2 linked regions of the Cycloclasticus pugetii PS-1 genome follow. The protein of the gene in region 1 binds, or shares a complex with, the protein of each later gene. Links are inferred from orthologs where the notes say so. Each region holds a gene or a part of one and is shown on either strand. Other genes may lie near its edges.

Region 1 (12,032 bases):
GTCGCCGATACAGGCACGCCGATAAAAATATCTGTCCTTAAGTTTGGTACTGTTAACTGGACATTAGAAACCATAAAGAAAAACCGACTTGATAAAAAAAATGGTTTTGAACTCATCATCCAGCCTTTAGCCAACACTCAAGCGGGCAAAATTGCACTGCAAGCAGGTGCCGCCGATATTATTGTCTCAGATTGGACATGGGTTGCGCGCCAACGCCAATTCTCATCTGATTATTTATTTGCCCCCTATTCATCCGCGGCAGGTTCTATTATGGTGCCTAATGACTCAGCTATTCATTCCATCAAGGATTTGAGCGGTAAGAGATTAGGGATCGCAGGAGGCGAGCTAGATAAAAACTGGCTGTTACTCCGAGCATTAGCATTAAAAAAAGGCATCGACCTTCAAACAGGCCTCGATACATTTTTTGGCGCCCCACCGCTGCTCAATAGCCTCATCAAACAAGGCCAGTTGGACGCCCTAATCAATTATTGGCACTATAGTACGCGTTTAAAAGCAGATGCTTATCGTGAAATTATTAATACGCATGAGATTATTCAGCAACTCGGTATCAACAAAACCATTCCAATCCTTGGCTACGTTTTTAGTGAAAAATGGGCACGAGAACAATCAATCAGCCTCAATAATTTTCTCACCGCTAGCCATGATGCCACTCAGCTCTTATGTACTTCAGATAAACACTGGAAAGCCATCTTGCCGCTAACCAAGACACACAACACACTGACTCAACAACTGTTACGCAAGAGTTATTGCGAAGGACAAATTAAAAAATTTTCAGCTGAAGAGAAACAAGCCATTGCTGATATTTACTCTATATTAGCCGATATTGGAGGTGAAAAACTTGTCGGGACAGTCAAGCAATTTGACCCTAATTTATTTTGGAATAGCGGCCATTAATTAACCAACCTCATGATGCTACGCTCCTCATTCTTAAACTCGATGTTATCATTAGGGCTGCTGATATTAATTTGGCAACTTGCCGCAGTCACATTTAACAGCCCCGTCTTACCCTCACCTTTACTGGTTTATAAGACACTGGCTCATGCTATTCAAACCCATGAATTACCACATCACCTTGGCGTAACTTTATATCGGTTAATAATTAGTTTTTTTCTGGCCATGCTTATAGGAACCGCCATTGGGATTCTTTTAGGCCGGCACAATTCACTCAATCAATTTTTTGATAGTTGGCTAATCATTCTGCTAAATATCCCTGCTTTGGTGACTATTATCTTGTGTTACATTTGGTTTGGTTTAGTTGAAACAGCTGCTATTTTCGCTGTCGTTATCAACAAGATTCCCAACGTTATCGTCACCATTAGAGAAGGCACTAAAAACCTAGATGAGCACCTTATGGAAATGACTAGGGCTTATCGATTTGGGCGCTACAAGACATTGCGTCATGTAATTCTCCCCCAACTCTTTCCTTACATTATGGCTGCCGCCAGAACCGGCCTTGCTCTAATATGGAAAATAATTTTAGTCGTTGAAATGTTAGGCAGAAGCGATGGCATGGGTTATCAAATACACCTGTTTTTTCAACTTTTTGATATCCCCAGCATTATGGCTTATACCGTTTCTTTTATTATTGTAATTCAATTGATAGAAAGCATGATATTAAAACCTTTGGACAAAAAATCTCAACGCTGGAAATAACGTACGATGAGCTCTCTTACTGTCGATATAAAAAAGAAAAACTTTCCAAAAAGTGGGCTTAAGGAAACGTTCACCGTCATAGAAAACCTTTCTTTCGATATAACAAATAATGAGTTTGTCTGCCTTGTCGGCCCATCAGGCTGTGGCAAAACAACGCTGCTTAATATTATCGCGGGCCTTGATAGTGATTATGACGGTACTATTAATAGTCAAAGCAGCAAGCTTCGACCCAGTTACGTTTTCCAAACTCCCCGTTTATTACCATGGCGAACTGTCTTGGAAAACATTCAATTAGCAACCCAGCCCGATGCTTCTTTAGCCAGCATAATAAAAACTCTTCAATCCTTAAACTTAGGTGACCATCTACATAGCTACCCCCATCATTTATCATTGGGAATGCAACGACGGGTTTCACTTGCAAGGGCTTTTTGCTTACCAAGTAACTTGTTGTTAATGGATGAGCCGTTCGTTTCGCTCGACCAGGCCAACGCGAACAAAGCCAGAGGGGCTTTATTAAACTTATGGCATGAAAAACCAAGGTCTATATTATTTGTTACCCATGATTTAAGCGAAGCGATAACACTAGCCGATCGCATTTTATTTTTATCCGCCCCCCCTAGTCATATTATCGCCGAGGTCAACATTAGCCTGACGAGAACTGAACGCACACCCAATCAAGTTAACGCATTTAAAGAGCATCTGAAAACCAGCCAACCAAACATTCGCCCATTTCTGTAAGTTAAACGCCTAAACTGGCTATAAAAAATATAACCTCTGTTTTCTTAAGATACTCATAAACAAAAAAAATCCGCTACCAAATTTGGCAGCGGATTTTTATAGCTATTAAACCATCCTCAAAAAGAGGACTTCTCACAAATGGTCAAGCAATTAGTTTCACTTTAAGCTGCTTTTTTAGCTGCTTTTTTTACAGTGTCTTTAACTTCTTGAGTTACTACTGAGTTGCTTTCTTGAACAAGCTTAATCACTTCTTCGTTATAAGCCTTAACCTCTTCAATCAATTCTTTACTATCAGCTTGTACTTTTTCAAAGCTACTTTGGGCCAGTTCAACCTGATCTTTAACAAAAGCACTTAGGCCTTCAAGATCTGTAATGGCAGTAGCCGCTTTAATGCGTGCTTCAGTGAGAGCAACATATTCTTTAGCTGCAGCTTGTTGTGCGGCAATAGCTTTTTCGAACTGTGCTTTATTTAATTCAACTAATTTTTTAGCAGGAGCGAATAAAGTTTCTAGATTATTTAACATGTCATATCCTTTTATTTGTTTTAAGGTATAAGCAATAACTTCTTCTTTGCTGAGTTGGATTATACAGTGTTTTTATTGCAGCGCAACACTTATCTAACTATCGCATTTTGCACGCACTGTCAACACCCCTTGAACCACTAGTGGTATTAGTCCCCTTACTAAATATTTATATTGCAGTCTTAAAAGAACATACGCTAACCTCTTTAGTTAACGTATCATTAACGACGACGATATCCATTTAATAGTCTCGATTATTCAGCGTAATGAATGGTAAAAAAGTCTTATTTAACCAAAAAGGAGCAGTGTTATGTTTATCGCAATGAACCGCTTTAAAGTAAGCCTTGGCAAAGAAAACGAGTTTGAAGAAGTTTGGCGTTCACGCGAATCTCGCTTAAATGAAGTCCCTGGTTTTAAAACATTTCACCTTTTACGTGGCCCAGCACTTGAGGATCACACCCTATTTGCCTCACATACAACATGGCAAGATAAAGCGGCTTTTGATGACTGGACTCACTCGGACGCGTTTAAACAAGTGCACGCTCAAGCCGGGCAAACAAAAGGTTTATATATTGGGCACCCTAACTTTGAAGGGTTTGAAGTCGTTTTATAGCTTAGGTGGTTTAGTTGTTTTTTTTGTTACATCAGTCTCGTCTTCCCGCTTGAACTCACCTTCGATGATATCCCCATCCAACGCGTCTTCACGGCTGCCTTGTTGAAACGGGCCATCTTGTTGGAAAGAGGCTTGGCCCATTAACGAGCTCTGCAGAATAGAGCGCGCAAAGCGATATCGTAACGACGGCACTAAACAAAGAAAACCAATAATGTCCGTCAAAAAGCCTGGTGTTAACAGCAAGGCTCCACTGACCAGCAACATAGCACCCTCAACCATCTCCACTGCTGGTATCTCAGCTCTAGACAGGCTTGCCTGTATGCGCTGTAGTGTTGCTAGGCCCTGCAATCTAAACAGGTAAGCACCTAATACCGCTGTCAGCAAAATCAACACAACGGTAGGAAACGCACCGATTATGCCTCCCACCTGAATAAGAAAATAAATTTCCACCACAGGGACAACAATTAAGAGTAACAAAAAAACAGAAAAGGGATTCATAGCCAACAGCTTACACAGGAACGATGCCTTTGTAAAAACTGGCATACAGATAAACAGCACAATAACAACATTAAAAAGAAAGATATCAGGAGCTCTTCAGGTCCTAATCTCTATGCAAAACAAAATCAGCTCCTTTGTATTACCGGTGGCGTTATAATGCCTACAAATAACAATGAACAACAAGCACCTGAGCAATGCTTGATATTTCAAGTTAGCATACTGACCCAATCAATTACTCAATGAAAACAAGAAATGTAATTATTTTATGTCTTCTCCTTTGCGCTGTATTTTCTACATCAATGGGGCTTGCAGCTGAGGCAGACCTTAATAAAAAAAATATTACCGATACAATAGGTGATTTATTTGATCGATTCAGCACTTCCCCCTCTGATGCATTACTGGAACCAGATGATGCCTTTAAATTTTTTGCAGAGGTAAACGATCAACAACACATTATCTTAAATTGGCAAATTGCTGACGGTTATTACTTATATCAACAACAGGTTGAGGTAACAGTAATCAACCCTCAAGGCATTCAGTTAGAAGCAATAAAATTCCCAAAAGGCAAGCGCAAAGTAGATGAGATATTTGGTGATACGGTGGTTTATTACCATGATCTACGACTCACCCAACGCTTAACCAATCCACTTGTTAAACCCACTAACGTAACGCTCAACATTCGATTTCAAGGCTGTGCTGATATTGGGGTTTGCTACCCGCCCATGAATAAAACGGTGAGCTTATCCCTGCAACCGACAAACCACCTAAATATTACCCAGCCGACAAAACCTACCCCTAGCAATATTTCGGAACAGGGCCGAATCGCCAAAGCCCTTGTGGACAATACCGTTTGGTTGACCGCTTTAACCTTCCTTGGGTTTGGTCTATTACTCTCATTGACGCCTTGTGTATTTCCCATGATCCCTATTCTGTCTGGCATTATTATTGGGCATGGCAAAAGCCTTACTACACGTAAAGCCTTTTATTTATCCTTTAGTTACGTGTTTGCCTCGGCAATAACGTATGCGCTTTTCGGCATATTAGCGGGCCTGTTTGGTAGTAACTTACAAGCCACCTTTCAAAACCCTTGGATTCTCAGCATCTTTAGTGGGCTTTTTGTGTTACTTGCTTTATCGATGTTTGGCTTGTATCAAATACAGCTACCTAATGCACTCCAAAGTAAACTATCTCAACTGTCACAACACCAAAAACACGGCTCCTTATGGGGCAGTGCAATCATGGGTATTTTATCGACACTTATTGTTGGCCCCTGTGTTGCTGCGCCACTCGCCGGGGTGTTGATTTATATAGGACAAACGGGCGATGCTGTATTAGGCGGCCTTGCACTATTCTCGTTAGGCCTCGGTATGGGCATTCCATTACTAATTATCGGTGTTTCTGCGGGTAAATTATTACCTAAGGCCGGGCACTGGATGGAACCCATTAAGTACTTCTTTGGGGTGTTATTATTGGCTGTCGCTATCTGGCTTGTTGAGCGCATTTTACCGGCCAGCATCACACTCCTTTTGTGGGCAAGCTTATTTATTATTTGCGCGATTTACCTTAACGCACTGGATCGGTTACCAGAAAATTCTTCGGGTTGGCAAAAACTATCCAAAGGAGTCGGTGCTATTTTGATGATCTATGGTGTTATTTTAATGCTCGGTGCAGCCTCCGGCGGAAGCAACCCCTTAAAACCTTTAGCCAACTTTAGTCTTTCGCAAAAAAATAACACTCTACAGCATAGCCTGCCATTTAAGAGAATCCAAAATATTGACGACTTACAGGCTGCTTTACAGCTTGCCTCTCAAAACAAACAATTCGTCATGTTAGATTTTTATGCTGACTGGTGTGTTTCCTGTAAAGAAATGGAAGCCTTTACCTTTAGTGAACCATCTATCCAACAGGCTTTAAAAAACACCCTCCTGTTACAAGCAGATGTCACCAAAAATAATGATGAAGATCGAGCATTATTAAATGCTTTCTCACTTATTGGGCCACCAGCCATTTTATTTTTTTCGCCTAACGGCACTGAAATAAAACAACATCGAGTCATCGGCTATATGGCAGCTGACGATTTTCTAAAACAACTACAAATACTGAAATAAATGAAGAAGAAGGCTCTATTTTCAATTGGTTTTATACTTATCTTCGCTACCGTTGCTATCACTTTGTTTAGCAAGAACCCTTTAACTATTAGCTCTAACGACACAACAGCTACTCAGCAGGCCCCAACCATGCGGCCAGAGTTTTCTTTTCCCGACCTTCAAGGCCAGTTACGAAACATTAAGGAATGGGACGGCAATTATATCGTGCTTAATTTCTGGGCAACTTGGTGCCCACCTTGTCGTGAAGAAATCCCTGAATTCATTGCCATGCAAAAAGAATATGGTGCAACCAACCTACAGTTCATTGGAGTTGCCATTGATAACACGGTCTCAGTTAACAAATTTGCTTTAGAAGTAGGCATCAACTACCCAAATTTAATTGCCGAAATACAGGGTCTGGATCTAGCAAGGCAATACGGCAACACCATGGGCGCCCTTCCTTTTTCTGTTATTATCAACCCTGAAGGCCGCATTATTACTCGTCAAGTAGGGCTTCTTGAACGATCCAAAATTCTTAAATCCATTCAGCTTTCAAAAGGCTAACTCCTGCTAACTTGCTTATATTTGTCTTTATCTTTCGCGAAATAACATTTTATATAGACTTTATCCAAAAGCTTTGGCAAAATCCCCCCTTATTGCAAGATGAAATTGCATAACCAATTATTTTTAAGTTAGTACATTATGGCAATTATTTCAGTCATCAACGGCCCAAACCTAAATATGCTAGGCACACGAGAACCTGGGATTTATGGTGCTCAAACTCTCGCTGATATAGAGCATTCCTTAACTCAGCTGGCCGAACAACACGGACACGAATTGCTTTTCTATCAAAGTAATGCAGAGCATGACCTTGTTAATAAAGTACAACAAAGTAAGCATGATAAGGTTGCTGTTATCTTATTAAACCCAGCGGCTTTTACGCATACAAGCGTTGCCTTGCGTGATGCCCTATTAGCAAGCGACACTCCTTTTATTGAGCTTCACTTATCAAATGTTCATGCTCGCGAGTCATTTCGCCAACACTCTTATTTTTCAGATATTGCCAAAGGTGTTATCTGTGGCTTCGGCCCCGACAGTTATAAATTAGCGCTGCTTGCAGCTCTCCCATTAATACAAAAACCATCAAGAGATTAATTATGGATATAAGAAAAGTTAAAAAACTGATCGAACTCATCGAAGAGTCCGATATTGCAGAAATTGAAATTCACGAAGGTGAAGAGTCTGTACGTATCAATCGTTACTCTTCAACACAACCTGCTGCCGTAACACAAATGCCTGCACCTGCTGCCGCTCCAGCCGTTGCCAGCGCTGCGCCTCAAGCAGCTGCAAGCGACAATACTGAACAGCCGTCTGGACATGTTATTACTTCTCCAATGGTCGGCACGTTTTATGACGCACCTGCGCCAGGCTCGGCCCCTTTCGTCAAAATAGGTCAATCCGTTCAAAAAGGCGATACCTTGTGCATTATTGAAGCAATGAAAATCCTTAACCAAATTGAAGCGGACAAATCTGGTGTTATTGCATCAGTGTTGACTGAGAATGGCCACCCAGTCGAATTTGATCAGCCACTTTTCATCATCGAATAACCGCCCCTGAGACGAGAAAAATATGTTCGATAAAATTCTTATTGCCAACCGTGGTGAAATTGCTTTGCGTATTTTGCGTGCCTGTCGCGAAATGGGCATCCAAACAGTTGCCGTTCACTCCTCTGCCGACCGTGATTTAAAACACGTTCGTTTAGCAGATGAATCCGTTTGTATTGGCGGTCCTTCATCTACAGAAAGCTACCTAAACGTACCCGCCATTATTAGTGCTGCAGAAATTACCGATGCCCAAGCTATTCACCCCGGCTACGGCTTTTTGTCTGAAAATGCGGACTTTGCTGAACGCGTAGAACAAAGCGGCTTTACATTTATTGGCCCTCGCTCGGAAACAATTCGCCTAATGGGTGATAAAGTCTCAGCGATTGAGGCAATGATTAAGGCTGGCGTGCCTTGCGTTCCCGGTTCAGATGGCCCGTTAAACGATGACAAAGAACGAAATGTCAGATTAGCCCGTGATATTGGCTACCCCATTATCATTAAAGCTGCTGGCGGTGGTGGTGGCCGCGGGATGCGTGTGGTTCATACAGAAGCAGCCCTTTTGAATGCCATTTCACTGACCAAAACCGAGGCTAAAAACTTTTTTGGTAACGATATGGTGTATATGGAGAAATTCCTTGAAACGCCACGCCATATCGAATTCCAAGTGCTGGCCGACCAACACGGTAACGCCATTCACTTGGGAGAACGTGACTGCTCAACTCAGCGTAAGCACCAAAAAGTAATTGAAGAAGCGCCCGCAATTGGCATCAGCGAAGAGGTTCGCCAAGAAATTGGTACTCGCTGTGCGAAAGCCTGTACAGATATTGGCTACTATGGAGCAGGAACCTTTGAGTTCTTATATGAGAAAGGTGAATTTTATTTCATTGAAATGAATACACGGGTTCAAGTAGAACATCCAATTACAGAAATTGTCACTGGTGTCGATATTGTTGCTGAACAACTGAAAATTGCCGCTGGTCTACCACTTGGTTACACGCAAGATGATATTAAAATTTCAGGTCACGCTATTGAATGTCGTCTAAATGCTGAGCATTCTGAAACCTTTATGCCTTCACCAGGGAAAATTACACAGTTACATATCCCAGGCGGTCCTGGCATTCGCTTTGATAGCCATATCTATAACGGCTACACCGTGCCTCAATACTATGACTCGATGATCGGCAAACTGATCGCATCAGGCCCCTCTCGCGACTCTGCACTTGCTCGCACAAAAACAGCTCTTAACGAAACGGTTATTGATGGCATTCACACCAATATCCCGTTATTAAAGGACATTGTGGTCGACAAAGATTTTGCCTCAGGCGTCTATAATATTCATTACCTTGAAAAGAAACTGGGGATGTAATCGGCATGGCATGGCAACAATTGACCATTGCAACAACTCAAGAGTTAGCCGCAACGATTGAAGGCTTATTAGAAAACCTTGGCGCTCTGTCTGTGACCATCACAGACAGAGCCGACCAACCTATTTATGAGCCGCCATTAAATAGCACGCCTCTATGGCAACATGTCTCCATTACAGGTTTGTTTGACGAACAAGACGACCTTAAAAATATCGAGCAATTTTTTAACCAACAACTTGGCCATCAGGGCGAGTGGCAATTAACTATTGAGCGTCTAGAAGACCAAGTCTGGGAACGTGTTTGGCTTGAAAATTTCCAACCCATTAAATTTGGCGATAACTTTTGGGTTTGCTCTACCGAACATGACATTGCAGATTCCAATGCAACCTTATTACGACTCGACCCTGGTCTAGCATTTGGCACCGGCACACACCCTACGACCGCCCTTTGTCTCGATTGGTTAGCCAAACATGATCTTACAAAAAGCAATATTATCGACTTTGGATGTGGCTCTGGCATACTCGCTATTGCAGGTCTTTTATTAGGTGCAAAAAGTGCTATTGGCATAGACATTGACCCTCAGGCACTTATCGCCACAACGAGCAATGCCGAACAAAACAATGTACTTGATAAAGTCAAAGTTTATGCCGCTGATCAATACCCTCGAAAACCCCAAGCCATTGTTATTGCGAATATTTTAGCTGAGCCGCTTATCTCACTATCAAGCGATATTTCAGCCTTAGTTAAACCCAAAGGCCATTTATTATTGTCTGGCATCCTTAGCGAACAAGTAACGCAAGTTATTAGCGCCTACCAACATGAATTCATCTTCTGCCCTGCCACCATTAGAGACAATTGGGCTTGCCTCCATGCCGTTAAAAAAACTTGAGCAATGCCTTATGCACTTTGTCCTTTTTGTTTTAGTACACTACATGTCACCCCTGAACAATTAGCAGTTAAGTCAGGCGTTATTCGCTGCGGCCATTGCCATAAAGTATTTAATGCACGGGAAAATGAACTCAGCGCCGATATTGAGCGAACTATTCCCATTAAGCCCAATGAAGACATCACTCAGTCATCAACTGCTATCCAAGAGCATTCGTCTGAAATAGATTCTCCTCCAATTATTGCGGCATGGGAGTCTACAAAAACCACCCATCACTATAAACTGCCTTACGGTCTGCTTTCATTTGTATTAGTGTTAGTGCTTCTCACTCAAATTGCCTTCATTGAATCAACACGATTAACTCAGAACACACAATTACAACCCTTCTTCAAAAAACTCAATAACACCTTCGACTTATCAATTCCTAGCTACCAAAACCTGGATGAAATTCACATCATTGCACGCCAGCTTACGCCTCACCCAAAGCTAGATGAGCTGCTGTCTTTTCAACTCACAATCAAAAATTCCGCCTTAGCCGAACAACCCTATCCAAGCATAAAATTGCTACTAACATCGACTCTCGGTGAGCCAATAGCTCAAGGAGTTTTTACTAAAAATGATTACCTAGCAGACAGTGAAATCAATGATTATTTCGCACCTCAATCCCTAAGGAACATTACGCTTACCTTCCAAAAACCTAGCAAAACTGCCTTTGGTTTTGAAATATCCTTTCAACCTTAAGGTAAAATGCTTGCGATAAATCGCCGCTAAGGATTGACTCAAGATCAGACAATAGCGACACTAAACACCTGAGAGTGTCGCATAAAACTCTCAACTCAACCCCTTTAAGTTCTTATGAAAATTGGTCCGTATACATTAAGTAACAACTTAGTCTTATCCCCCATGGCTGGAATAACCGACAGACCTTTTCGTCAACTTTGTCGGGAATTAGGGGCTGGCTTAGCGGTGTCTGAAATGACTGCGTCAAACCCTGCTTTACGCAAACACCGACGAACCTTATTGAAACTCGATCATAATGGCGAGAACGAGCCTCGCTCGGTACAAATTGTTGGCACAAATCCCAAACAAATGGCTGAAGCGGCTCTCTTTAATCAAGCCAATGGCGCACAAATTATTGATATCAACATGGGCTGTCCTGCTAAAAAAGTATGTAATGTCGCTGCTGGTTCAGCCTTATTAAGAGACGAACCTTTGGTTGAAGAAATTTTAAAGTCTGTGGTTTCTGCCGTCCACATTCCGGTAACGCTAAAAATAAGAACCGGCTGGGATCCACTCAGCAAAAACGCCCCCACCATTGCTAAAATTGCCGAGCAAGCCGGCATACAGGCCCTTGCGATTCATGGTCGGACACGTGCTTGTAAATATGATGGAAACGCTGAATTTGACACCATTAAACTCGTTAAACAATCCATCAACATTCCGGTATTTGCCAATGGAGATATAACTACCCCTCAACGAGCACGTGACGTATTACATCACACCAATGCAGATGGTCTGTTAATAGGCCGTGGTGCCCAAGGGCGACCTTGGATTTTCAGAGAAATTGACCATTTCTTGAAAACAGGCGAGACCTTAGCGCCACCTGACTTTGAGGAAATAAGACAGGTTGTTATTCGCCATATTACGCAGCTACATCAATTTTATGGTGATATTATGGGCGTCAGGATTGCCAGAAAGCATATAGCTTGGTATTTTAAACACCTAGATACATCATTACTGCCTCTTGTTAAGAAAAGTTTTTCCATCCAAGAGCCTCAGCAACAACTAGATTTTATGGATAAAATTTTTCATGCCCTTACACAAACACAACACCAAGTAGCATGAGTTTAGATAAATCAAAACAACCTTTATGTCACCAAGTGACACAAGCACTCGAAAACTATTTTGCACAACTTGACGGTCAAGAAGTCGTTGACCTACACGCACTAGTCATCAGTGAAGTTGAAAAACCATTATTTGAAGCAGTGCTAAACCATACTAAGTCTAACCAGTCTAAAGCTGCGAAGATGCTTGGTTTAAGCCGTGG
Region 2 (12,039 bases), 840 kb from region 1 along the record:
CTCGAGTAACCGTTATTCGCAATAAGAAAACTAAAGTGCTTACGGTCACGCTAGAAAATTTACCAGAAGATGAACAAGCATCAGCTACCGATGTAATTGAGTCAAAGGGTAATAGTATTCTTGGCATGTCTATAAAAAACTTAACAAAACAGATGCGTGATGAGCTAGGAATTAAGCAATACGGTGTTCTTGTTGCCTCTGTTGATAATGGGAATGCATCAAATGCGGGTATTCGTGCCGGTGATATTATTATGCAACTTGATGGCCAGTCAGTTAAAAATACCCAGCACATGAAAAAGTTGGCTTCTAAAATAAAAGAAGGAAAGTTTATTTCTGTGTTAATAAATCGACAAGGGAACCCAATTTTCCTCGCATTGAAAAAATAATAGGTACAATACACGCTATAAAATTAAACGCCTCTTTTGAGGCGTTTTTAACTATGTGAATCGGATGATTTATATACGATTTAGCCTACATTTACGGTCTATGACCCCGATTGACGAGTAAAAACGTGCCTGATATTAGCTTAACAAGAAATTTTTCTATCATTGCCCATATTGATCATGGGAAATCTACTCTTGCAGATCGCTTAATCCATATATGTGGAGGTTTGAGTGAACGTGAAATGGAGGAGCAAGTCCTTGATTCAATGGATATTGAACGTGAACGTGGTATTACCATTAAAGCGCAAAGTGTTACCTTGCATTACAAAGCAAACGATGGAATAACCTATCGATTGAATTTTATTGATACACCTGGTCATGTAGACTTTTCATATGAAGTATCACGTTCTTTAGCAGCCTGTGAAGGAGCTTTATTGGTGGTTGATGCCGCGCAAGGAGTTGAGGCGCAAAGTGTAGCGAATTGTTATACCGCTATTGATTTAGGGCTAGAAGTTCTACCGGTACTAAATAAGATAGATTTACCCTCTGCAGAGCCTGAACGTGTTGCAGAAGAAGTAGAAGAAATTATAGGTATTGAAGCAATTGATGCGCCTCAAATTAGTGCTAAAACTGGATTGGGTGTTGAATTGGTTTTAGAAGATATTGTAAAGAATGTGCCTGCGCCTAAGGGGGATCCTGATGCCCCTTTACAAGCGTTAATTATTGATTCTTGGTTTGATAATTACCTGGGTGTTGTCTCTTTGATTCGTGTTGTTAATGGCACGATAAAAAAGAAACAGAAAATCAAAATGATGTCTTCAAATAATATTCATTTAGTCGATCAAGTTGGTGTTTTTACGCCCAAAAGGGAGGTGCTTGATGCACTGTACCCTGGTGATGTGGGGTTTATGGTTGCTGGCATTAAAGATATTTATGGGGCTCCAGTTGGTGACACGATCACCTTTTCGAGCCAGCCTGCGGAAAACTCATTGCCGGGTTTTAAAAAGGTTCAAGCACGTGTGTTTGCCGGCTTGTTCCCTTCAAGTTCTAATGATTATGAGAACCTTCGAGAAGCATTAAATAAATTAAAGCTTAATGATGCCTCTTTAAATTATGAACCAGAAACGTCTGATGCACTGGGTTTTGGGTTTCGCTGTGGTTTCTTAGGTATGCTGCATATGGAAATCATTCAAGAACGTCTTGAACGTGAATATGACTTGGACCTAATAACTACCGCACCAACGGTTGTTTATGAAGTGCTATTACATAACGGCGATATTATTGAGGTAGATAACCCAGCAAAGCTGCCTGATATTTCAACAATTGCTGAAATTCGTGAGCCGATAATTGAAGCCCATATACTGGTTCCTCAAGAGTATTTAGGAAATGTGATTACGTTATGTATTGATAAACGTGGCGTACAAACAAAAATGCAATACATGGGCAAACAAGTGTCATTAAGCTATGAGATACCTATGAGTGAAGTGGTATTAGACTTTTTTGATCGTTTAAAATCTGTTAGTCGCGGATATGCATCGTTTGAATATGAGTTTAGACGTTTTCAAGCTGAGCCCTTAGTAAAATTGGACGTGCTTATTAATGGCGACAGGGTCGATGCCTTATCCCTAATTGTACATCGAGATATTAGCCAAGGGCGTGGCCGCGAGTTGGTTGAAAAAATGAAAGACCTTATTCCAAGGCAGATGTTTGAAATTGCCATTCAAGCCGCTATTGGTGCGAAAATTATTGCACGCTCCTCAGTCAAAGCACTTAGAAAAAATGTGACGGCTAAATGCTATGGTGGTGATGTTTCTCGTAAACGTAAACTATTAGAAAAGCAAAAAGCCGGGAAAAAACGTATGAAACAAGTTGGTAATGTTGATATTCCACAAGATGCCTTTCTTGCGGTGCTTAAACTAGGAAGTGACTAATGCATTTTGACTTTTCTGCCGCACTAACACTCGCCACCTTTATAACTGGGTTTATTGCCGCTATTTATTGGCTTATAAAACGGTTGAAAAAAAGCCAAACCGCCCGTAAAGAGCCACTGATTGTTGAGTATTCAAAATCATTTTTCCCAGTGCTTTTATTCGTTTTGGTTTTGCGCTCGTTTATTGTAGAGCCATTTAGAATCCCCTCCAGCTCGATGATGCCAACATTACTAATAGGTGACTTTATTTTGGTTAACAAGTTTTCCTACGGCATACGGTTGCCTGTTGTTGATACAAAAATAATTGATATCGGAAAGCCAGAACGAGGTGACATTATGGTTTTTCGTTACCCCCAAAACCCCTCATTAGATTACATTAAACGCGTGATTGCCTTACCTGGTGATAAAGTCGGCTATTTCGATAAACATATTTTTATTAATGGTGAGAAAATAATACAAAAACCCTTAGGTCTGTACAAAGGTGTTGGCCAAGGGGAGAATATGACAGGTGCCTTATTGCAGCATGAGCAACTACAAGCGAAAGAACACGAGATACTTATTATGCAACAACGTCCGTCAGTTGAAGGTGAAATAATAGTGCCTGATGGACATTACTTCATGATGGGAGATAACCGTGATAACAGTAATGATAGTCGATACTGGGGTACGGTCCCTGAAGAAAATATAGTCGGTAAAGCGTTTATGATTTGGATGAACTGGGATGCTGATAATAAAGGTGTCGATTGGTCAAGATTAGGTTCAATAATACAGTAGGATTAATTATAAAAAGGAAATATGGTATGAATTCATCAAAGCAAAAAGGGTTTACTCTTGTCGGGTTAATTTTAGTTTTCGGCTTAATAGGCATTATTACATTAAGTGTTTTGAAGGTATTCCCTGTTTATATGGAACACCTTGCTGTTAAAAAGGCAATGGAAGCGATCGAGATGGATCAAGACTTAAGTAAAATGAGTGTTGGGCAGATAAGGGGCTTGTTTCAGAAAAAACTGGATATGAATCAGGTGAACAGTATTAACGCCAAAAACGCCAAAATCAACCGTTCTCTTAGCGACATTACGATGAAAGTTGACTATGAGGTTCGTAAAGACTATATCGGCAATGTTGATTTAATCCTCTCATTTAGTGATGAGTTTGAAGTACCTATTTAAAGTAAATTAGATGATATGTTGAGCTTTGATGCTAGCAGGCTGCAAAAAAAAATAAATACAATATTTGATGATCATGCTTTACTCGAACAGGCATTAACGCATCGAAGTATTAGTAAAAATAATAATGAGCGTTTAGAGTTTTTAGGCGATGCTATTTTAGGGTTTATTATTGCCGATGCAATCTATGAGAAATTTCCTGCGGCTGATGAAGGCGTGATGAGTCGGCTTCGTGCGCATTTGGTTAATGGAGAATCGTTAGCAAATATTGCTAAAATGCTGCAGTTAAGCGATGAATTGGTACTGGGGCCGGGCGAGATGAAAAGTGGTGGTAAACACCGAGCTTCGATTCTTTCTGATGCTGTTGAAGCATTAATAGGTGCCATGTATAAAGATAAAGGGCTCAACGAAACGAGATCTTGGGTGTTGACGATATTCAAAACACAATTAGATTCATTAAGTTTAGATACCGCTTCAAAAGATCCAAAAACTCAATTACAAGAATATCTACAAGCGCGTGGTATAGCGGTACCTCGCTATAATGTAATCTCAACCACAGGACTGGATCATAATCAGCAATTTAAAGTTGAGTGCCAGGTTGACGGTGTGGAAGAAGTGGTATGCGCAACAGCTAGCTCTCGGAAAAAAGCCGAGCAAAAGGCTGCATCAAAAATTTTAGAGGGTTTATTATCATGACAAAAAAATCATTCAAAAGTGGTTTTGTTGCCCTTATAGGTGCACCAAATGCAGGTAAATCAACCCTTTTAAATAATATATTAGGGCAAAAGATCAGCATTACTTCTAGACGACCACAAACGACGCGTCATCGGATATTAGGCATTAAAACAACGGAAGCATCGCAAGTTGTGTATGTTGATACGCCAGGTATGCATTTAGGTGGTAAAAGGGCGTTAAATAAATACTTAAACAAAACCGCAGACACCAGCCTAATGGGGGTTGATGTGATTGTTTGGGTTAAAGATGATATGCAATGGGATGCTATTGATATCTCTATTCTTGAGAAGTTAAAAAACGAAGGAGCACCTGTCGTTTTAGCGATTAATAAAATTGATAAGGTTGCTGACAAAGAAAGCTTATTGCCATTTATTCAGAAAATTAGCCTCGAACACGATTTTCAGTCGATTATCCCTATTTCTGCTTTAACAGGTAAACAATTAGGTGAGTTTGAACAGTTGCTTCTAACGTTACTTCCTGAGGGTGAGTTGATGTTTCCGGAAGATCAAGTAACCGATAGCTCTGAACGATTTATGGCAACAGAAATTATTCGAGAAAAGCTTATACGTCGTCTAGGGCAAGAAATTCCTCATTCATTAAGCATTAGTATTGATCAATACAAAGTGGAAGAAAAAATAACCCGTATTCATGCTGTTATTTGGGTGGAAAGGGATGGGCAAAAGAATATAGTCATAGGCGATAAAGGCGTAGGGCTTAAAGAGGTTGGTACGCAGGCCCGTCTGGATATTGAGAAAATGCTCGAATCAAAGGTTTATTTGAATTTATGGGTAAAGGTTAAGAAAAACTGGTCGGACAATGAACGAGAATTGATCAGTTTAGGGTATCGGGGTATCGAATAACTGACTATATAAGGAACAGCGTTAATTCGTTTACACAAATGCGATGAATAGAGTGGAGCATCAGACGGGCTTTATTTTAAAAAGTCAGGGGTTTAAGGAAAACAGTTCAATTCATCAAGTGTTTACGCGCGATTATGGTGTTTTGTCGATTCTTTCCAAAGGCTCAAAAAAAAATAATTCTAAATACGGTTCTTTGTTGCAAGCCTTTCGAGCATTATCGCTGTCTTGGATCGGTAAGAGTGATCTTAAAACGCTTATCTCTATCGAGGACCCTGAAAATATACCTCAATTGAAAGGAGCTGCTTTGTATTGTGGCTTTTATGTTAATGAATTAATTCTATGTTTACTTCATAAACACGATGCGCACCCTTATTTATTTGATGCATATAGAGACGTTATTGTTTTGCTGTCAAAGGGCCTATCGCTGGAAGTACACCTGAGAGAGTTTGAAAAAAAGTTATTTGACGGAATCGGCTATGGGCTCATGCTGGAATATGACAGTGAATATCAACGACCGATAGACCCTAGTAAATATTACATCTATCATCCAGGGCAGGGGCCTCGGTTGACTAATAATGAAAATCATCCTGATACCGTTCTTGGTAGTACTCTAATTAACCTTAACAATAATAACCTACAAGGCAAAACAGAGCTAAAGCAAGCAAAACGTCTTATGCGACGGTTAATCGATAACCAGTTGGATGGTAAAATACTTAAAAGTCGCGATTTGTTCGCTTAATTTTCTACTTTATTACTATGCATAAAAATTCTCTCTTTTTAGGTGTTAATATTGACCACGTTGCCACATTAAGAAATGCACGAGGCACAGACTACCCGTCCCCACTTGATGCCGCCTTTATCGCTGAGCGAGCTGGCGCCGATGGCATCACTATTCATTTACGAGAGGATCGCCGCCATATTAGAGATCAAGATGTATACGACATCGCGTCCAATATACACACTCGGTTAAATTTAGAGCTGGCTATTACCGATGAGATGATTGATATTGCTTGTAGAACAAAGCCAGCGTCTTGTTGTTTGGTGCCTGAAAAACGTGAAGAATTAACCACGGAAGGTGGCTTAGATGTTTCTGGGAACTTTGAGCGATTAAGACAAGCTTGTTTATCACTATCATCAGCTGGCATTTTGATCTCCCCTTTTATCGACCCAGATAAAGAACAAATAGATGCTGTAAAAGAAACGGGTGCCTCGATGCTTGAATTGCATACCGGTTGCTACGCAGATGCAAAATCATTATCCGAGCAAGAAGCAGAATATAACAGAATTGTAACGGCTGCTAATTATGCCGATAGTTTGGGTTTGCAAGTTAATGCGGGCCATGGTTTGCATTATCATAATGTAGAACCCATTGCTAAAATTCCAGAAATTGTAGAGCTTAATATTGGTCACTCAATTATTTCAAGGGCGCTAATAACGGGACTTGAGTTAGCCGTACGTGATATGAAAACATTGATGCATAACGCACGTGTTAACTAGGCTGTATTAAATGATGAAATTTGCTGTTGGGGTTGAGTATGATGGAAGTTGCTACCATGGTTGGCAACGGCAAAAAAACACTCCTCAGACGGTTCAAGAGAAACTAGAGTCTGCCTTGTCTGTGCTTGCATCGAGTCCTGTATCTGTTGTTTGTGCAGGGCGGACCGATGCTGGCGTGCATGCTTTAGAGCAAGTTGTACACTTTGAAACCAGTAAGCAACGAGAATTACATCAATGGGTATTTGGTACAAATGCTAATTTACCCGACGATATTCGTGTTGTGTGGATTAAACCGGTTACGGAAGATTTTCATGCTCGTTTTTCAGCGGCTGCGCGTTACTACCGGTACGAGATTTTAAATCGTTGGGTAAAATCTGCCTTAAGTCGACATCATGTCACCACTATTTTTAACCCCTTAGATGAAAACTTAATGCAGAAAGGGGCTAATTATTTATTGGGTACTCATGATTTTACTTCATTTCGTGCACAAGCTTGCCAAGCAAAATCTCCGGTTAAACATATTCATTCGATTGTTATTAAACGTATCGATGATAAAATCATCATCGATATCATCGCCAATGCTTTTTTACATCATATGGTGCGAAATATAGTTGGCACCTTATTACCTGTTGGGACAGGGGAGCGACCTCCCGAATTCGTACATCATGCACTGAAGGCTAAAGATCGTCGACAGGCAGGCGTAACTGCTTTGCCTAATGGTTTGTATTTTAAAGGCGTGTACTACCCTGAAGCGTTCGGTTTAGATAATCTTGAGGCGTTTTCACCTTTTAGTGATGCCATTGAAAAAAAACAGAGCTAAGTAAAAAAATGCCATTTAGAACACGTGTGAAAATTTGTGGAATTACTCGGCCTGATGATGCCTATGCAGCGATAGAAAATGGTGCAGATGCGTTAGGTTTTGTCTTTTATGATAAAAGTCCAAGAAGTATAGAAATACAAAAAGCTGAAATTCTATTTTCTAATATATCGCCATTTATCAATAAGGTAGCGCTTTTTGTTAACCCAGATTATGATTATGTTAATCACGTCTTAAGTAAACTTCCGGTTGACCTTCTTCAATTTCATGGTGATGAAGATGAAGTATTCTGCTCATCTTTTAACAAGCCCTATTTAAAAGCGATTAGAATGCGTAACAGCATAAATTTAGATGAGGTAGCTGATACTTATCACTCAGCATCTGGGTTATTGCTTGACGCTTTTGACAGCAGCCAATACGGTGGTACTGGACAAACATTCGATTGGGATCTAATACCAAAAAAATGTAAATTACCTATCGTATTAGCCGGTGGGCTTAATCCGAGTAATGTCTCTAAAGCCATACAGAATACTAACGTATTTGCCGTAGATGTTAGTAGTGGGGTTGAAAAAAGCAAAGGGGTCAAAGACCACCAATTAATAAAACAATTTATGCAAGAGGTTAAACGTGCCAACGAGTGACAAAAAAATGCAAGCAGCTGTAACACATTATGACTTACCTGATGAACGTGGTCACTTTGGCCCTTACGGGGGGCTGTTTGTTGGTGAAACACTAATGGAATCGATTGAAGAGTTGAATGAGGCATATGCTAAATTTATGCAAGACCCCGATTTTCTTGCAGAATTGGATGCTGATTTGCATGACTATGTCGGTCGTCCATCTCCTATCTATCATGCAAAACGCTTAAGTGAAGAAAATGGTGGTGCGCAAATTTATCTTAAACGAGAAGATTTAAACCACACCGGCGCGCATAAAATAAACAATACAATTGGCCAAGCGTTATTAGCTAAACGCATGGGTAAAACACGAATAATTGCAGAAACAGGTGCTGGTCAACATGGTGTTGCGACGGCAACTGTAGCTGCACGGCTAGGCCTTGAGTGTGTTGTTTACATGGGCGCTGAAGACATTCAGCGTCAATCACCTAATGTATATCGTATGAAATTGCTAGGTGCCAAAGTGGTGCCAGTTACTTCTGGATCACAAACGCTTAAAGATGCTCTAAACGAAGCGCTTAGGGACTGGGTAACCAATATAGATGATACGTATTATATTATCGGCACAGTAGCCGGGCCGCACCCTTATCCTGCAATGGTCAGAGACTTTCAAACGGTTATTGGGCGTGAATCTCGTGAGCAAATGATTGCTAAAACGGGCCACTTACCCAATGCGCTAGTGGCCTGTGTTGGTGGTGGTTCTAATGCCATCGGGCTTTTTCACCCATTTATAGAAGATCAATCAGTCTCTATTTATGGCGTAGAAGCGGCTGGTTTAGGTGTTGAAACAGGGCAGCACTCAGCGCCTTTATGTGCAGGTAAACCAGGTGTGCTGCATGGGAACAGAACGTATTTGATGGCCGATGACAACGGTGAAATTATTGAAACGCATTCTATTTCTGCTGGTCTTGATTACCCTGGAGTAGGGCCAGAGCATTCCTGGTTAAAGGATATAGGGCGTGCAGAATATGTCAGTATTAAAGATGATGAGGCGTTAGCGGCTTTTCATCAATTAACCCGAGTAGAAGGTATTATTCCTGCGCTGGAATCTAGCCATGCAGTTGCTTATGCGACCAAACTAGCGAAAAAAATGAACAAAGATGAAACCATTTTAGTGTGCCTATCGGGTCGAGGAGACAAAGATATATTTACTATTGCGAAACTTGAAGGTATTGAACTATGAGTCGTTTAGACAAGTGCTTTAAAGGACTCGAAGGTGCCAAGCAAAAAGCTTTAATTCCCTTTATTACTGCGGGTGATCCAGATGCTGATTTTACTCTATCTTGCATGCATAACATGGTTAAAGCTGGAGCCAGCATTATTGAACTAGGCGTTCCTTTTTCTGACCCGATGGCCGATGGCCCTGTTATTCAACAAGCCAGTGAAAGGGCGTTGGCAAAAGGAATGTCTTTAAAAGGGGTTATAGAGATTGTTCGGGCATTTCGAGAAACTGATCAAGTAACACCGGTTATTTTAATGGGCTATTTAAATCCGATTGAATTTATGGGTTATGAAACCTTTGCCAGTACTGCTGCGAAAGCTGGTGTTGACGGCGTGTTAACTGTTGATATTCCTCCTGAAGAAAGCTCCGATTTAATAGCAGCGTTTAAACAGCATGGTTTAGCGCCTATATTCCTCTTATCACCAACCAGTAATGAGAGTCGTATCAAAAAGGTGTCAGCTGTTGCGCAAGGTTATATTTATTATGTGTCTTTGAAAGGCGTAACCGGTGCGGGGCACCTTCAACTAGACGACATTAAAACAAAAATACAAAATATCAAACAATACACATCATTGCCTATAGCCATTGGTTTTGGTGTTAAAAATGCCGATATCGCCGCGAATATTGCTAAAATAGGTGATGCTGTCGTGGTGGGGAGTGCGTTGATTAACTGCATTACCGATCACTCTGAGAATCAATCGAAAGGGCAACAAGCCATTTCTGGTTTATTAAGTGAAATGCGAACGGCGATGGACGCTGTCACAAAATAATTATAAAGGTTAGGTGATTTATGAGCTGGTTTGAAAAATTAATACCGTCTGGCATCCAATTAAGTGGTAAGAAAAAAGGCTCTGTGCCTGAAGGTTTATGGTGTAAATGTGATAGTTGCCATAGCGTTTTATATAAAACGGACTTGGAAAGCAATTTACATGTATGCCCAAAATGTGATCACCATCAGCGTCTAAGTGGTCGAGCACGCCTAGAGTCTTTCTTAGACGAAGCTGGCCGTGTAGAAATTGGTGGGAACGTCAGATCGCTTGACCCATTAAAGTTTAAAGACAGTAAAAAATATAAAGACCGCCATGCCTCTGCCGTCAAAGCTACAGGGGAAACTGATGCACTTATCGTGATGAAAGGCAGCGTTCTTGATATGGAGCTTGTTGCAGCAGCCTTTGATTTTTCATTTATGGGTGGGTCTATGGGTTCAGTAGTCGGTGAGCGCTTTGTGCGGGCTGTGAATCAATCCATCGAATCCAATATTCCATTGGTATGCTTTTCAGCAAGTGGTGGAGCGAGAATGCAAGAGTCCTTGTTTTCTTTATTCCAAATGGCTAAAACCAGTGCCGCCTTAGCACAATTGGCTGACAAAAAAATCCCCTTCATATCCGTTTTAACAGACCCAACTATGGGTGGTGTGTCGGCTAGTTTAGCAATGCTAGGAGATGTACATATTGCAGAACCCAATGCATTAGTAGGCTTTGCAGGACAGCGAGTGATAGAGCAAACGGTTAGCGAAAAACTACCAGAGGGCTTTCAACGCAGTGAGTTTTTATTAGAGCATGGTGCAATAGATATGATTGTTGACCGCAGAGATCTACGTCAAACGATCACAGATATTCTTTCCTTATTGCATGCGGGCCATGACAACTTGAAAGCACTCGATGTGCCTGTGGCTGAAGTAGTGCCCGATGACGAACTGGACGACGATCAATAATCAATAGTTAGCGTGCAATCTGGTTTATCAGCGCTATCTTCTATTGACGAGTGGCTGGCTTGGCAGGAACAGTGTCATGTTAAAAATATTGATCTGGGTCTGGAGCGTGTAGCAAGCGTATACAAAGCATTAAAGCCAACACATTCACGGTCTATTTATACCATCACGGTGGCGGGCACCAATGGTAAAGGCTCTTGTGTTGCTATGCTAGAAGCAATTTTTATTGCCGCTGGCTACCGTGTAGGCGTTTATAGTACACCGCACCTTAACCACTATAATGAACGGGTTAGAATTAATGGCACGCCCGTGCTTGATTCCTCACTAGCCTCATCTTTTTATAAAATAGACCTCGCACGAAAAGAAACCAGCTTAAGTTATTTTGAATTTGGCACGCTGGCAGCCATAGACGTATTTGATCATTATAAAGTGGATATTCAAATTCTCGAGGTTGGTTTAGGCGGGCGACTTGATGCAGTTAATATCGTCGATGCTGATGCCGCACTTATTACGAGTATCTCTATTGATCATATTGATTGGTTAGGTGATGACCGTAATCAAATTGCGTTAGAAAAAGCAGGTGTTTTCAGAGCCAACCAGATCGCTGTTTGTGGCGATTCGACGGTGCCTAACAGCTTAATTGATTATGCAAAAAAACTAGGCACCCAATTATCGTTAGCAGGTAAAGACTTTGATGTTAATAAAAACGCTAACGACTGGTCTCTAGTGGCGAATCATGTGTTTGCAGGGCATTACCCAATGCCAGTTTTACAAGGTTATCACCAAATAAAAAATGCTGCTGCCGTGGTTAGCCTATTAGCAAACATACAGCACATTAAACCAGTTAGTAAAAATAATATTGACATTGGCCTTCGACACACCTCATTAAAAGGTAGGTTGCAACAGGTTAGTTCAGCGCCTGATATTTTTTTAGACGTTGCACATAATGCTGAATCAGCTCAGGTGTTATCGGACTTTCTTAAAAGTAAAAAGACTAATGGGCAAATCCATGCCGTCTTTTCTGTACTGGCGGACAAACAG

Evidence for each region.
Region 2: the proteins of accC (region 1) and accD are in contact, whole or in part, in a solved structure (PDB 8UXZ), measured with the Escherichia coli proteins. The link is inferred for Cycloclasticus pugetii PS-1 from one-to-one orthologs.

The regions. Positions count from the first base shown.
Region 1 is NZ_ARVU01000001.1:1,956,988-1,969,019, forward strand. Bases 7,064-9,930 are described here. They hold accC (acetyl-CoA carboxylase biotin carboxylase subunit), read left to right. Parts: upstream 7,064-7,760; coding sequence 7,761-9,101; downstream 9,102-9,930. Other genes in these bases: aroQ (type II 3-dehydroquinate dehydratase), read left to right, coding at 7,064-7,286; accB (acetyl-CoA carboxylase biotin carboxyl carrier protein), read left to right, coding at 7,289-7,738; prmA (50S ribosomal protein L11 methyltransferase), read left to right, coding at 9,107-9,930. Also shown: CYCPU_RS0109555 (ABC transporter substrate-binding protein), read left to right, coding at 1-915; CYCPU_RS0109560 (ABC transporter permease), read left to right, coding at 928-1,674; CYCPU_RS0109565 (ABC transporter ATP-binding protein), read left to right, coding at 1,681-2,412; CYCPU_RS0109570 (phasin family protein), read right to left, coding at 2,574-2,936; CYCPU_RS0109575 (heme-degrading protein HmuQ), read left to right, coding at 3,244-3,546; CYCPU_RS0109580 (FxsA family protein), read right to left, coding at 3,541-4,044; CYCPU_RS0109585 (protein-disulfide reductase DsbD), read left to right, coding at 4,284-6,152; CYCPU_RS0109590 (TlpA family protein disulfide reductase), read left to right, coding at 6,153-6,695; more of aroQ, read left to right, coding at 6,834-7,063; more of prmA, read left to right, coding at 9,931-9,988; CYCPU_RS0109615 (zinc-ribbon and DUF3426 domain-containing protein), read left to right, coding at 9,992-10,726; tRNA dihydrouridine synthase DusB, read left to right, coding at 10,841-11,830; DNA-binding transcriptional regulator Fis, read left to right, coding at 11,827-12,032. UniProt on the Escherichia coli protein: This protein is a component of the acetyl coenzyme A carboxylase complex; first, biotin carboxylase catalyzes the carboxylation of the carrier protein and then the transcarboxylase transfers the carboxyl group to form malonyl-CoA.
Region 2 is NZ_ARVU01000001.1:1,109,971-1,122,009, forward strand. The notes cover bases 9,166-12,039. They hold accD (acetyl-CoA carboxylase, carboxyltransferase subunit beta), read left to right. Parts: upstream 9,166-10,077; coding sequence 10,078-11,001; downstream 11,002-12,039. Other genes in these bases: trpB (tryptophan synthase subunit beta), read left to right, coding at 9,166-9,248; trpA (tryptophan synthase subunit alpha), read left to right, coding at 9,245-10,057; folC (bifunctional tetrahydrofolate synthase/dihydrofolate synthase), read left to right, coding at 11,014-12,039. In the rest of the region: CYCPU_RS0105370 (DegQ family serine endoprotease), read left to right, coding at 1-386; lepA (translation elongation factor 4), read left to right, coding at 512-2,314; lepB (signal peptidase I), read left to right, coding at 2,314-3,087; CYCPU_RS0105385 (DUF4845 domain-containing protein), read left to right, coding at 3,114-3,482; rnc (ribonuclease III), read left to right, coding at 3,498-4,175; GTPase Era, read left to right, coding at 4,172-5,074; DNA repair protein RecO, read left to right, coding at 5,118-5,813; pdxJ (pyridoxine 5'-phosphate synthase), read left to right, coding at 5,831-6,571; tRNA pseudouridine(38-40) synthase TruA, read left to right, coding at 6,582-7,391; CYCPU_RS0105415 (phosphoribosylanthranilate isomerase), read left to right, coding at 7,400-8,029; more of trpB, read left to right, coding at 8,037-9,165.